Myxococcus hansupus: one gene and its partner. The protein of the gene in region 2 binds, or shares a complex with, the protein of the main gene of each other region. Links are inferred from orthologs where the notes say so. Each region holds a gene or a part of one and is shown on either strand. Other genes may lie near its edges.

Region 1 (3,673 bases), 2.8 Mb from region 2 along the record:
CCTGCCCACGGAGGCACCGGCGACCGGCACGAGCGTGTGTGTAGTGGGTGCTACCCAGGGTGAACCACCCCCGGTCCCCATACCTCGGGGCGGGGGGTCCTTAACAGAACCCCTCCGGGCCGCGCAAGCTTCGCCGCACCGCCCGTCCGGGCGAGAACGGCGCGTGCCGCTCCCCTGCCCTGCCGCCGTCCCGGCGTGGACCGTCCACCCGGAAACGGCACCGGCGCGGAGCCCGAAAGGGGCCGCCGCGCCGGCATCCTACCCGCCGCCGTCAGAAAGCCCGCGTCCTAGACGCTGGCCTCCGTGGCGCCGTGGCACTTCTTGTACTTCCGGCCGCTGCCGCAGGGGCAGGGGTCGTTGCGGCCCACCGCGGGCTTGTTGGACGTCGCCGCCGCGGGACGGGCGGCCGCCGCCACCGAGCCCTCGTCCAGCTTGCCGTCCGCCGTGGCGCGCCCTTCGACGGCCTTCTTCTGCTGCTGGGCGAGCTGACGCTGGATGCGGGCGGCCTCTTCCGCCGCGCTGGAGGCGGAGCGGGGCTGCACGTGCATCAACTGGGTGACGAACTGCGACTTGATGGCGGAGAGCATCTGGATGAAGCCCTGGTAGCCCTCCTTCTTGTACTCCTGCTTCGGGTCCTTCTGGCCGTAGCCGCGCAGGCCGATGCCCTGGCGCAGGTGGTCCATGGCCAGCAGGTGGTCCTTCCAGAGCCGGTCGATGGTCGCCAGGTAGTTGTACTGGAGGAACCGCATGAAGTTCTCGCCGAACTCCTCCTCGCGCGCCTGGAAGACCTTCTCCGCCGCCTTGTAGATGTGCTCCTGGAGCTCCTCGCGGTTGCCCACGCCCTCGAAGTTCATCTCGAGGTTGAAGGTCTCCTTCACGGACTGCTGGAGCGCGCCGATGTCCCAGCCCTCCACGCCGCGGGTGGGCGCGTAGGTGTCGGTGAGGGACACGATGACGTCCTCCGTCGCGTCCAGCACCATCTCCCGGAAGTCCGCCCAGCTCAGGGTCCGCTCGGAGCGCGTCTTCACGCGCGTCTTCGGATCCTCCTCGTACTCCACCAGCGGGATGCCAGCGCCGGAGGCCAGCACCTGGCGGCGCAGCTTGTAGATGGTGCGCCGCTGCTGGTTCATCACGTCGTCGTACTCGAGGAGGTTCTTGCGGATGTCGAAGTTGTGGCCTTCGACCCGCTTCTGGGCGCCCTCGATGGCACGTGACAGCCACACGTGCTCGATGACCTCGCCCTCCTCCATGCCCAGCCGCTCCATCAGGCCCTGGATGCGCTCGGACCCGAAGATGCGCATCAGGTCGTCCTCGAGCGACAGGAAGAAGCGGCTGCCACCCGGGTCACCCTGGCGGCCGGCGCGGCCACGAAGCTGGTTGTCCACGCGGCGCGACTCGTGCCGCTCGGTGCCGATGATGAAGAGGCCGCCGGCGTTGTGGACCTCCTCGCGCTCCTTCTTCGTCTCCTCCTCGAGCCGGACCTTGGTCGCCTTGAACTTCTCCTCCCAGGCGGCCATCTCCTGCTCGTAGGCCGTCAGGTCCAGCGGCTGCCCTTCCGGGGCCGTGGTGGGCGGCTCGGGCGGCGCGCCCATGGCCGCCTTGGCCAGGACCTCCGCGTTGCCGCCCAGGAGGATGTCCGTTCCACGGCCGGCCATGTTGGTGGAGATGGTGACGGCGCCCTTGCGGCCGGCCTGCGCGACGATGTCGGCCTCGCGCTGGTGCTGCTTGGCGTTGAGGACGTTGTGGGGGATGCCGCGCTTCTTGAGGAAGCTGGCCACCACCTCGCTCTTCGCGATGGACACCGTGCCCACCAGCACCGGCTGCCCGTTCTTGTGGAGCTGTTCGATCTCCGCGGCCACCGCCTCGAACTTCTCGCGCTCCGTCTTGTAGACCACGTCCTGCAGGTCCTTGCGGATGGGCGCGCGGTTCGTCGGGATGACGCGGACGTCCAGGTTGTAGATCTTCGCGAACTCCTCCGCCTCCGTGTCCGCCGTGCCCGTCATGCCGGCCAGCTTGGAGTACATGCGGAAGTAGTTCTGGAACGAGACCGTCGCGAGCGTCTGGTTCTCGTTCTCGATCTTCACGCCCTCCTTGGCCTCGATGGCCTGGTGCAGGCCGTCCGACCAGCGGCGGCCCGGCATCTGGCGGCCGGTGAACTCGTCGACGATGACGACCTCGCCGTCCTTCACGACGTAGTCCTTGTCGCGCTTGTAGAGCGTGTGCGCGCGCAGGGCCTGGTCCACGTGGTGGAGCGTTTCAATCTCGCCCGGGTCGTAGAGGTTGCCCACGCCCAGCCGCTTCTGAAGCTTCTCGATGCCGTCATCCGTGAGGGACACGGAGCGGTGCTTCTCGTCCAGGGTGTAGTCCTGGTCCGGCACCAGCCCGGGGATGACCTGGTCCACCCGGTAGTACTTGTCGGTGCTGTCCTCGGTGGGGCCGGAGATGATGAGCGGCGTGCGGGCCTCGTCGATGAGGATGGAGTCCACCTCGTCGACGATGGCGAAGTTCAGCTCGCGCTGGACGTAGTCCTGCAGGCGGAACTTCATGTTGTCGCGCAGGTAGTCGAAGCCGAACTCGTTGTTCTGCCCGTAGGTGATGTCCGAGCGGTACGACTCCTGGCGCTGCTTGTCGTTCAGCTCGTGCAGCACGCAGCCCGTCGTCATGCCCAGGAAGCGGTAGACGCGCCCCATCCACTCCGCGTCGCGGCGGGCGAGGTAGTCGTTCACCGTCACGACGTGCACGCCACGGCCCGACAGCGCGTTGAGGTAGGTGGGCAGCGTCGCCGTCAGCGTCTTGCCTTCACCGGTGCGCATCTCCGCGATGCAGCCCTCGTGGAGGAACATGCCGCCGATGAGCTGCACGTCGTAGTGGCGCTGGCCGATGACACGGCGCGCCGCCTCACGGGTGAGCGCGAAGGCCTCGAAGAGCAGGTCGTCCAGCGAGCGGCCGTTCTGGATTTCCTGCCGCATGCGGTTCGTCTCAGAGACGAAGTCCTCGTCCTTGAGGGCCCGCATGCGGGTTTCCAGCTCGTTGACTCGGGTGACCTTCGAGTGGGCCTTCTTCAGCTCACGCTCGTTCTTGGTCCCAATCAGTTTCTTTAGCGTCCATTCGATCATTCGGTCGGCTCTCTCGCCGGAGAATCCTCGAAGGACGGCGGCGAGTGAAGGGAAATCCCTGGAGGTGTAAGGGAGAAACGTATGGAAACCATGTGCGTCCGCCGAAACTTCCACCCGGCTGGCCGCCCACCACGCAGCGGCTCAGAGTAAAGCGGAACCTCGTCCACGCAATGTCCCCCTCACGAAAACAACGCCGCGGCCCCGCCCGGCCTTCTCGACGCCCTCCCTCCCGACACTCCGGACGCCCTGGAGCGCCACCGAAGCAGCCAGGGCCTGCCCCCAAGGGCAAGGCCCCTGCACACACCGCGCCGCCCGCCCCCCGCGCGCCGCCCCGAGCCAAGGTCCCGGCCCTGCCCGCCAGCACGCTGGCCGCCCGCCCCGGACGGTGGCTGTGGACGTGCCGCGCCGGCTTCGAAGCCCACCTCTTCGAGGAGCTGGCCTGGGCCGGCGCCGAGCCGCGTCTGCTGGGCGAGGCCCTGGTGGAGAGTGACGCCGTGGCCGGACAGGCCCCGGCCTTCGCCCGCGTGGGCCATCAGGTGGTGGCCACGCTGACGGAG
Region 2 (3,227 bases):
TGGGCTGGGCCTGAAGAAGTTTGGTGAGGAGCGGATCCTCAAGGACACGCCCGCGATTCGCGGCATGTGGTTCAAGGTGAAGCATCTGGTCACCCTGGAAAACGTTTCTGGCGAGGCGCCGACGCCCAAGCGTCGTAAGCCGGCCAAGGTCGCCCTGCGGGAGCGGGCGATCGCGTATCAGGTCAAGCAGCACCAGGCCTGAGTCACGAGAGGATCGAGACGATGAGCACTTTGAACAAACTGCAGCGTCCGGCGCGCTCGTGGCACCGCAAGAAGCGGGTGGGCCGCGGCCAGGGTAGTGGTCTTGGCAAGACGGCCGGCCGGGGTGGCAAGGGCCAGAAGGCCCGTTCCGGCAACATGCGGTTCGAAGGCTTCGAGGGCGGCCAGAGCCCCCTGCAGCGGCGTCTGCCGAAGTTTGGCTTCACGCCGCCGAACCGGACCGTGTACGCGGTCATCAACCTGTCGGACCTCGAGCAGCACTTCGACGCGGGCGCCACGGCGGACGTGGAGACCCTGCGCAAGGTCGGGCTGGTGAAGGGCCGTTACCACGGCGTCAAGGTTCTGGCGCGGGGCGAGCTGACCAAGAAGGTCACCGTGGTGGTGCACAAGGTCTCCGAGGCCGCGAAGGCCGCCATTCAGAAGGCGGGCGGCGCGGTGGAAGAGATTCCGCTGGTGGCCCACAAGCCGGAGTCCGCCGCCAAGGCCCACGCGGGCAAGGGCGTGAAGGCTCCCCGGCAGCCCCAGGCCTGAGCGTGTCAGGCACGCATCACTTGCTGGTGGTGCGTGCCGTTTCGCTTGTGTAGGCTTCTGCGCCCCTTTCCCGCTCGTGGAACAGGGGCGTTTTGTCGTCCTGGCAGAACCCTCTCGAAGAGGATGGCTACCCTGTGGCTCTGAACGCCTTCGCCAACGTCTTCCGTATCGCTGAGCTGCGCAGTCGGCTCGCGTATACGCTCGCGCTGCTCGCCGTCTATCGCATCGGCATCTTCATCAACACGCCAGGCGTGGACCGTTCGGCGATGAACGCGTTCATGGACGCCCAGAAGCAATCGGGCGGCCTCGTCTCGCTCTTCAACCTCTTCTCCGGTGGCGCACTGGAGCAGATGTCCATCTTCGGTCTGGGCATCATGCCGTACGTCAGCGCGTCCATCATCATGCAGCTGCTGGCGGTCGTCGTGCCCAGCCTGGAGCGCCTCCAGAAGGAGGGCGCGGGTGGCCGGCAGAAGATCAACCAGTACACCCGCTACGGCACGATCGCGCTGTCCATCGTGCAGGGCATCGGCATCTCGCGGTGGCTGGCGTCGCTGGGCCGCTCCGACGGTGGCCAGAGCGGCTTCAACCAGGTGGTCGTCCCCGACGACAGCGTCTGGTTCACGTTCATGACGGTGGTCAGCCTCACGGCCGGTACCGCCTTCATCATGTGGCTGGGTGAGCGCATCACCGAGCGCGGCATCGGCAACGGCATCTCGCTCATCATCTTCGCCGGTATCGTGGCGGGCCTGCTCCCGGGCGCCAAGCAGTTACTGGACCTGACGCGTCAGGATGTCATCTCGGTGGCCGAGGTGCTGGCGCTCGTGGTCTTCATGCTGATCATCATCGCCGCGGTCGTCTACGTGGAGCGCGGCATGCGCCGCATCCCCATCCAGTACGCCAAGCGGATGGCGGGCCGCCGGATGTTCGCGGGCCAGGCGACGTACTTCCCGATGAAGGTGAACACCTCGGGCGTGATTCCGCCCATCTTCGCCGGCGCCGTGCTGTCCTTCCCGGCGACGCTGGGCACCTGGTTCCCGTTCCTGCAGGGGTTCCAGCGGGCCATCGAAGGCAACCTGTGGATCTACAACGGGTTGTTCGTGGTGATGGTCATCTTCTTCGCCTACTTCTACACGGCCCTGACGTTCCGGCCGGACGACGTGGCGGACAACATCAAGAAGCAGGGTGGCTACATCCCGGGCATTCGTCCCGGCCGCCAGACGGCGGAATTCATCGAGCGGGTGCTCAACCGGCTCACGTTCGGTGGTGCCATCTACCTGTCCGTCGTGTGCGTGATTCCGTCCGTCATCAGCGGTCTGCTGGGCGTGCGGTTCACCTTCGGCGGTACGGCGTTGCTCATCGTGGTGGGTGTGGCGCTGGACACGGTGCAGCAGATCGAGGGTCACCTCATCAGCCGTAACTACGAGGGCTTCGCCGGCCCTCGCGGCCCGCGCATCCGGGGCCGGGTGCGCGTGGCGGCCTGAGCCTCCGCGCGGGCGTACCGGGCGCCTCTCCCTGTCGCGGGGAGGGGCGCCTCGTCGTTCCAGGCTGGGTGCAGTTCTAGGATATTCGCAGGTGCACGAGGAGCACATGAACCTGATCCTGTTGGGGCCGCCGAACGCGGGGAAGGGCACCCAGGCGAAGCGGTTGTTCGCCGACTTCCAGATCCCCCAGATCTCCACCGGGGACATCCTCCGCAAGGCGGTCGCGGAGGGCACGGAGCTGGGCAAGGTCGCCGGCCCGCTGATGGCCGCTGGCCAGTATGTTCCGGATGACGTCGTCATCGGTATCGTCGAGGAGCGCCTCAAGGAGGCGGACGTCGCCAACGGCTTCGTCCTGGACGGCTTCCCACGCACGCCTGGTCAGGCGGACGCGCTGGAGAAGATGCTGGGCCGCCTGGGCAAGCAGCTCAACGCTGTCATCTCGCTCGAGGTGCCGCACGCGAAGCTCGTGGAGCGCGGCTCGGGGCGCCGGGTGTGCCCGGCGGACGGCAGCGTCTACCACGTCTACCAGAGCCCTCCGAAGCGGGCGGGGTACTGCGACAAGTGCAACACCGGGCTCGTCCAGCGGCCGGATGACATGCCGGACGTCATCGAGAAGCGCTTGCAGAAGTACGACTCGGAGACGTCCCCGTTGAAGGCCTTTTATGAGAAGAAGGGCCTGCTCAAGAGCGTGGACGGCGTGGGGACGCCCGAGGGCATCTACGAGGAAATCAAGGCCGCTGCGGGCAAAGCCTGATCCTGGCTGGCAGGGGGCCGGGGCTTCCGGGGCTGGTCCCCTGGCTCCCCCAGAAGACGCCTGGAGCTCGCCCTCAGGGTCTCCTGGACTCCTGACGGGGTAGGATACAGGTTCACCCCGCGGCCAGCACCTGGGGCGTGGAGGCAGTACGCTCGACGTCAGGGACAGGCTTGAAAATGCTGTGACTGCGGGTGAAATAGCCCGCCGTTATGTGGGGTTGGTAGGAATCCAAGTTTTGCTGT

Evidence for each region.
Region 1: the proteins of secY (region 2) and secA are in contact, whole or in part, in a crystal structure (PDB 3DIN), measured with the Thermotoga maritima proteins. The link is inferred for Myxococcus hansupus from one-to-one orthologs. Residues at the interface, in WP_004081795.1 of Thermotoga maritima: Glu108, Gly109, Glu110, Glu111, Ala236, Glu237, Arg238, Arg239, Ile240, Thr241, Ile242, Gln243, Tyr244, Ala245, Arg246, Arg247, Val248, Thr249, Gly250, Arg251, Arg252, Val253, Tyr254, Gly256, Ala257, Ser258, Thr259, Tyr260, Leu261, Pro262; in WP_004082002.1 of Thermotoga maritima: Glu261, Ala262, Arg263, Lys300, Ala301, Arg302, Thr303, Ile304, Ile305, Leu323, Tyr324, Asp325, Pro326, Val329, Ser330, Tyr333, Ile336, Lys340, Phe345, Val349, Glu363, Phe364, Tyr374, Ser375, Gly376, Gly377, Glu393, Ile395, Thr482, Ser483.

The regions. Positions count from the first base shown.
Region 1 is NZ_CP012109.1:1,822,795-1,826,467, reverse strand. Bases 88-3,452 are described here. They hold secA (preprotein translocase subunit SecA), read right to left. Parts: upstream 3,117-3,452; coding sequence 288-3,116; downstream 88-287. Other genes in these bases: rlmM (23S rRNA (cytidine(2498)-2'-O)-methyltransferase RlmM), read left to right, coding at 3,287-3,452. Outside these bases: more of rlmM, read left to right, coding at 3,453-3,673. UniProt on the Escherichia coli protein: Required for protein export, interacts with the SecYEG preprotein conducting channel.
Region 2 is NZ_CP012109.1:4,589,618-4,592,844, reverse strand. Bases 139-3,057 are described here. They hold secY (preprotein translocase subunit SecY), read left to right. Parts: upstream 139-884; coding sequence 885-2,231; downstream 2,232-3,057. Other genes in these bases: A176_RS17445 (adenylate kinase), read left to right, coding at 2,338-2,985; rplO (50S ribosomal protein L15), read left to right, coding at 223-750; rpmD (50S ribosomal protein L30), read left to right, coding at 139-202. Also shown: more of rpmD, read left to right, coding at 1-138. UniProt on the Escherichia coli protein: The central subunit of the protein translocation channel SecYEG. Consists of two halves formed by TMs 1-5 and 6-10.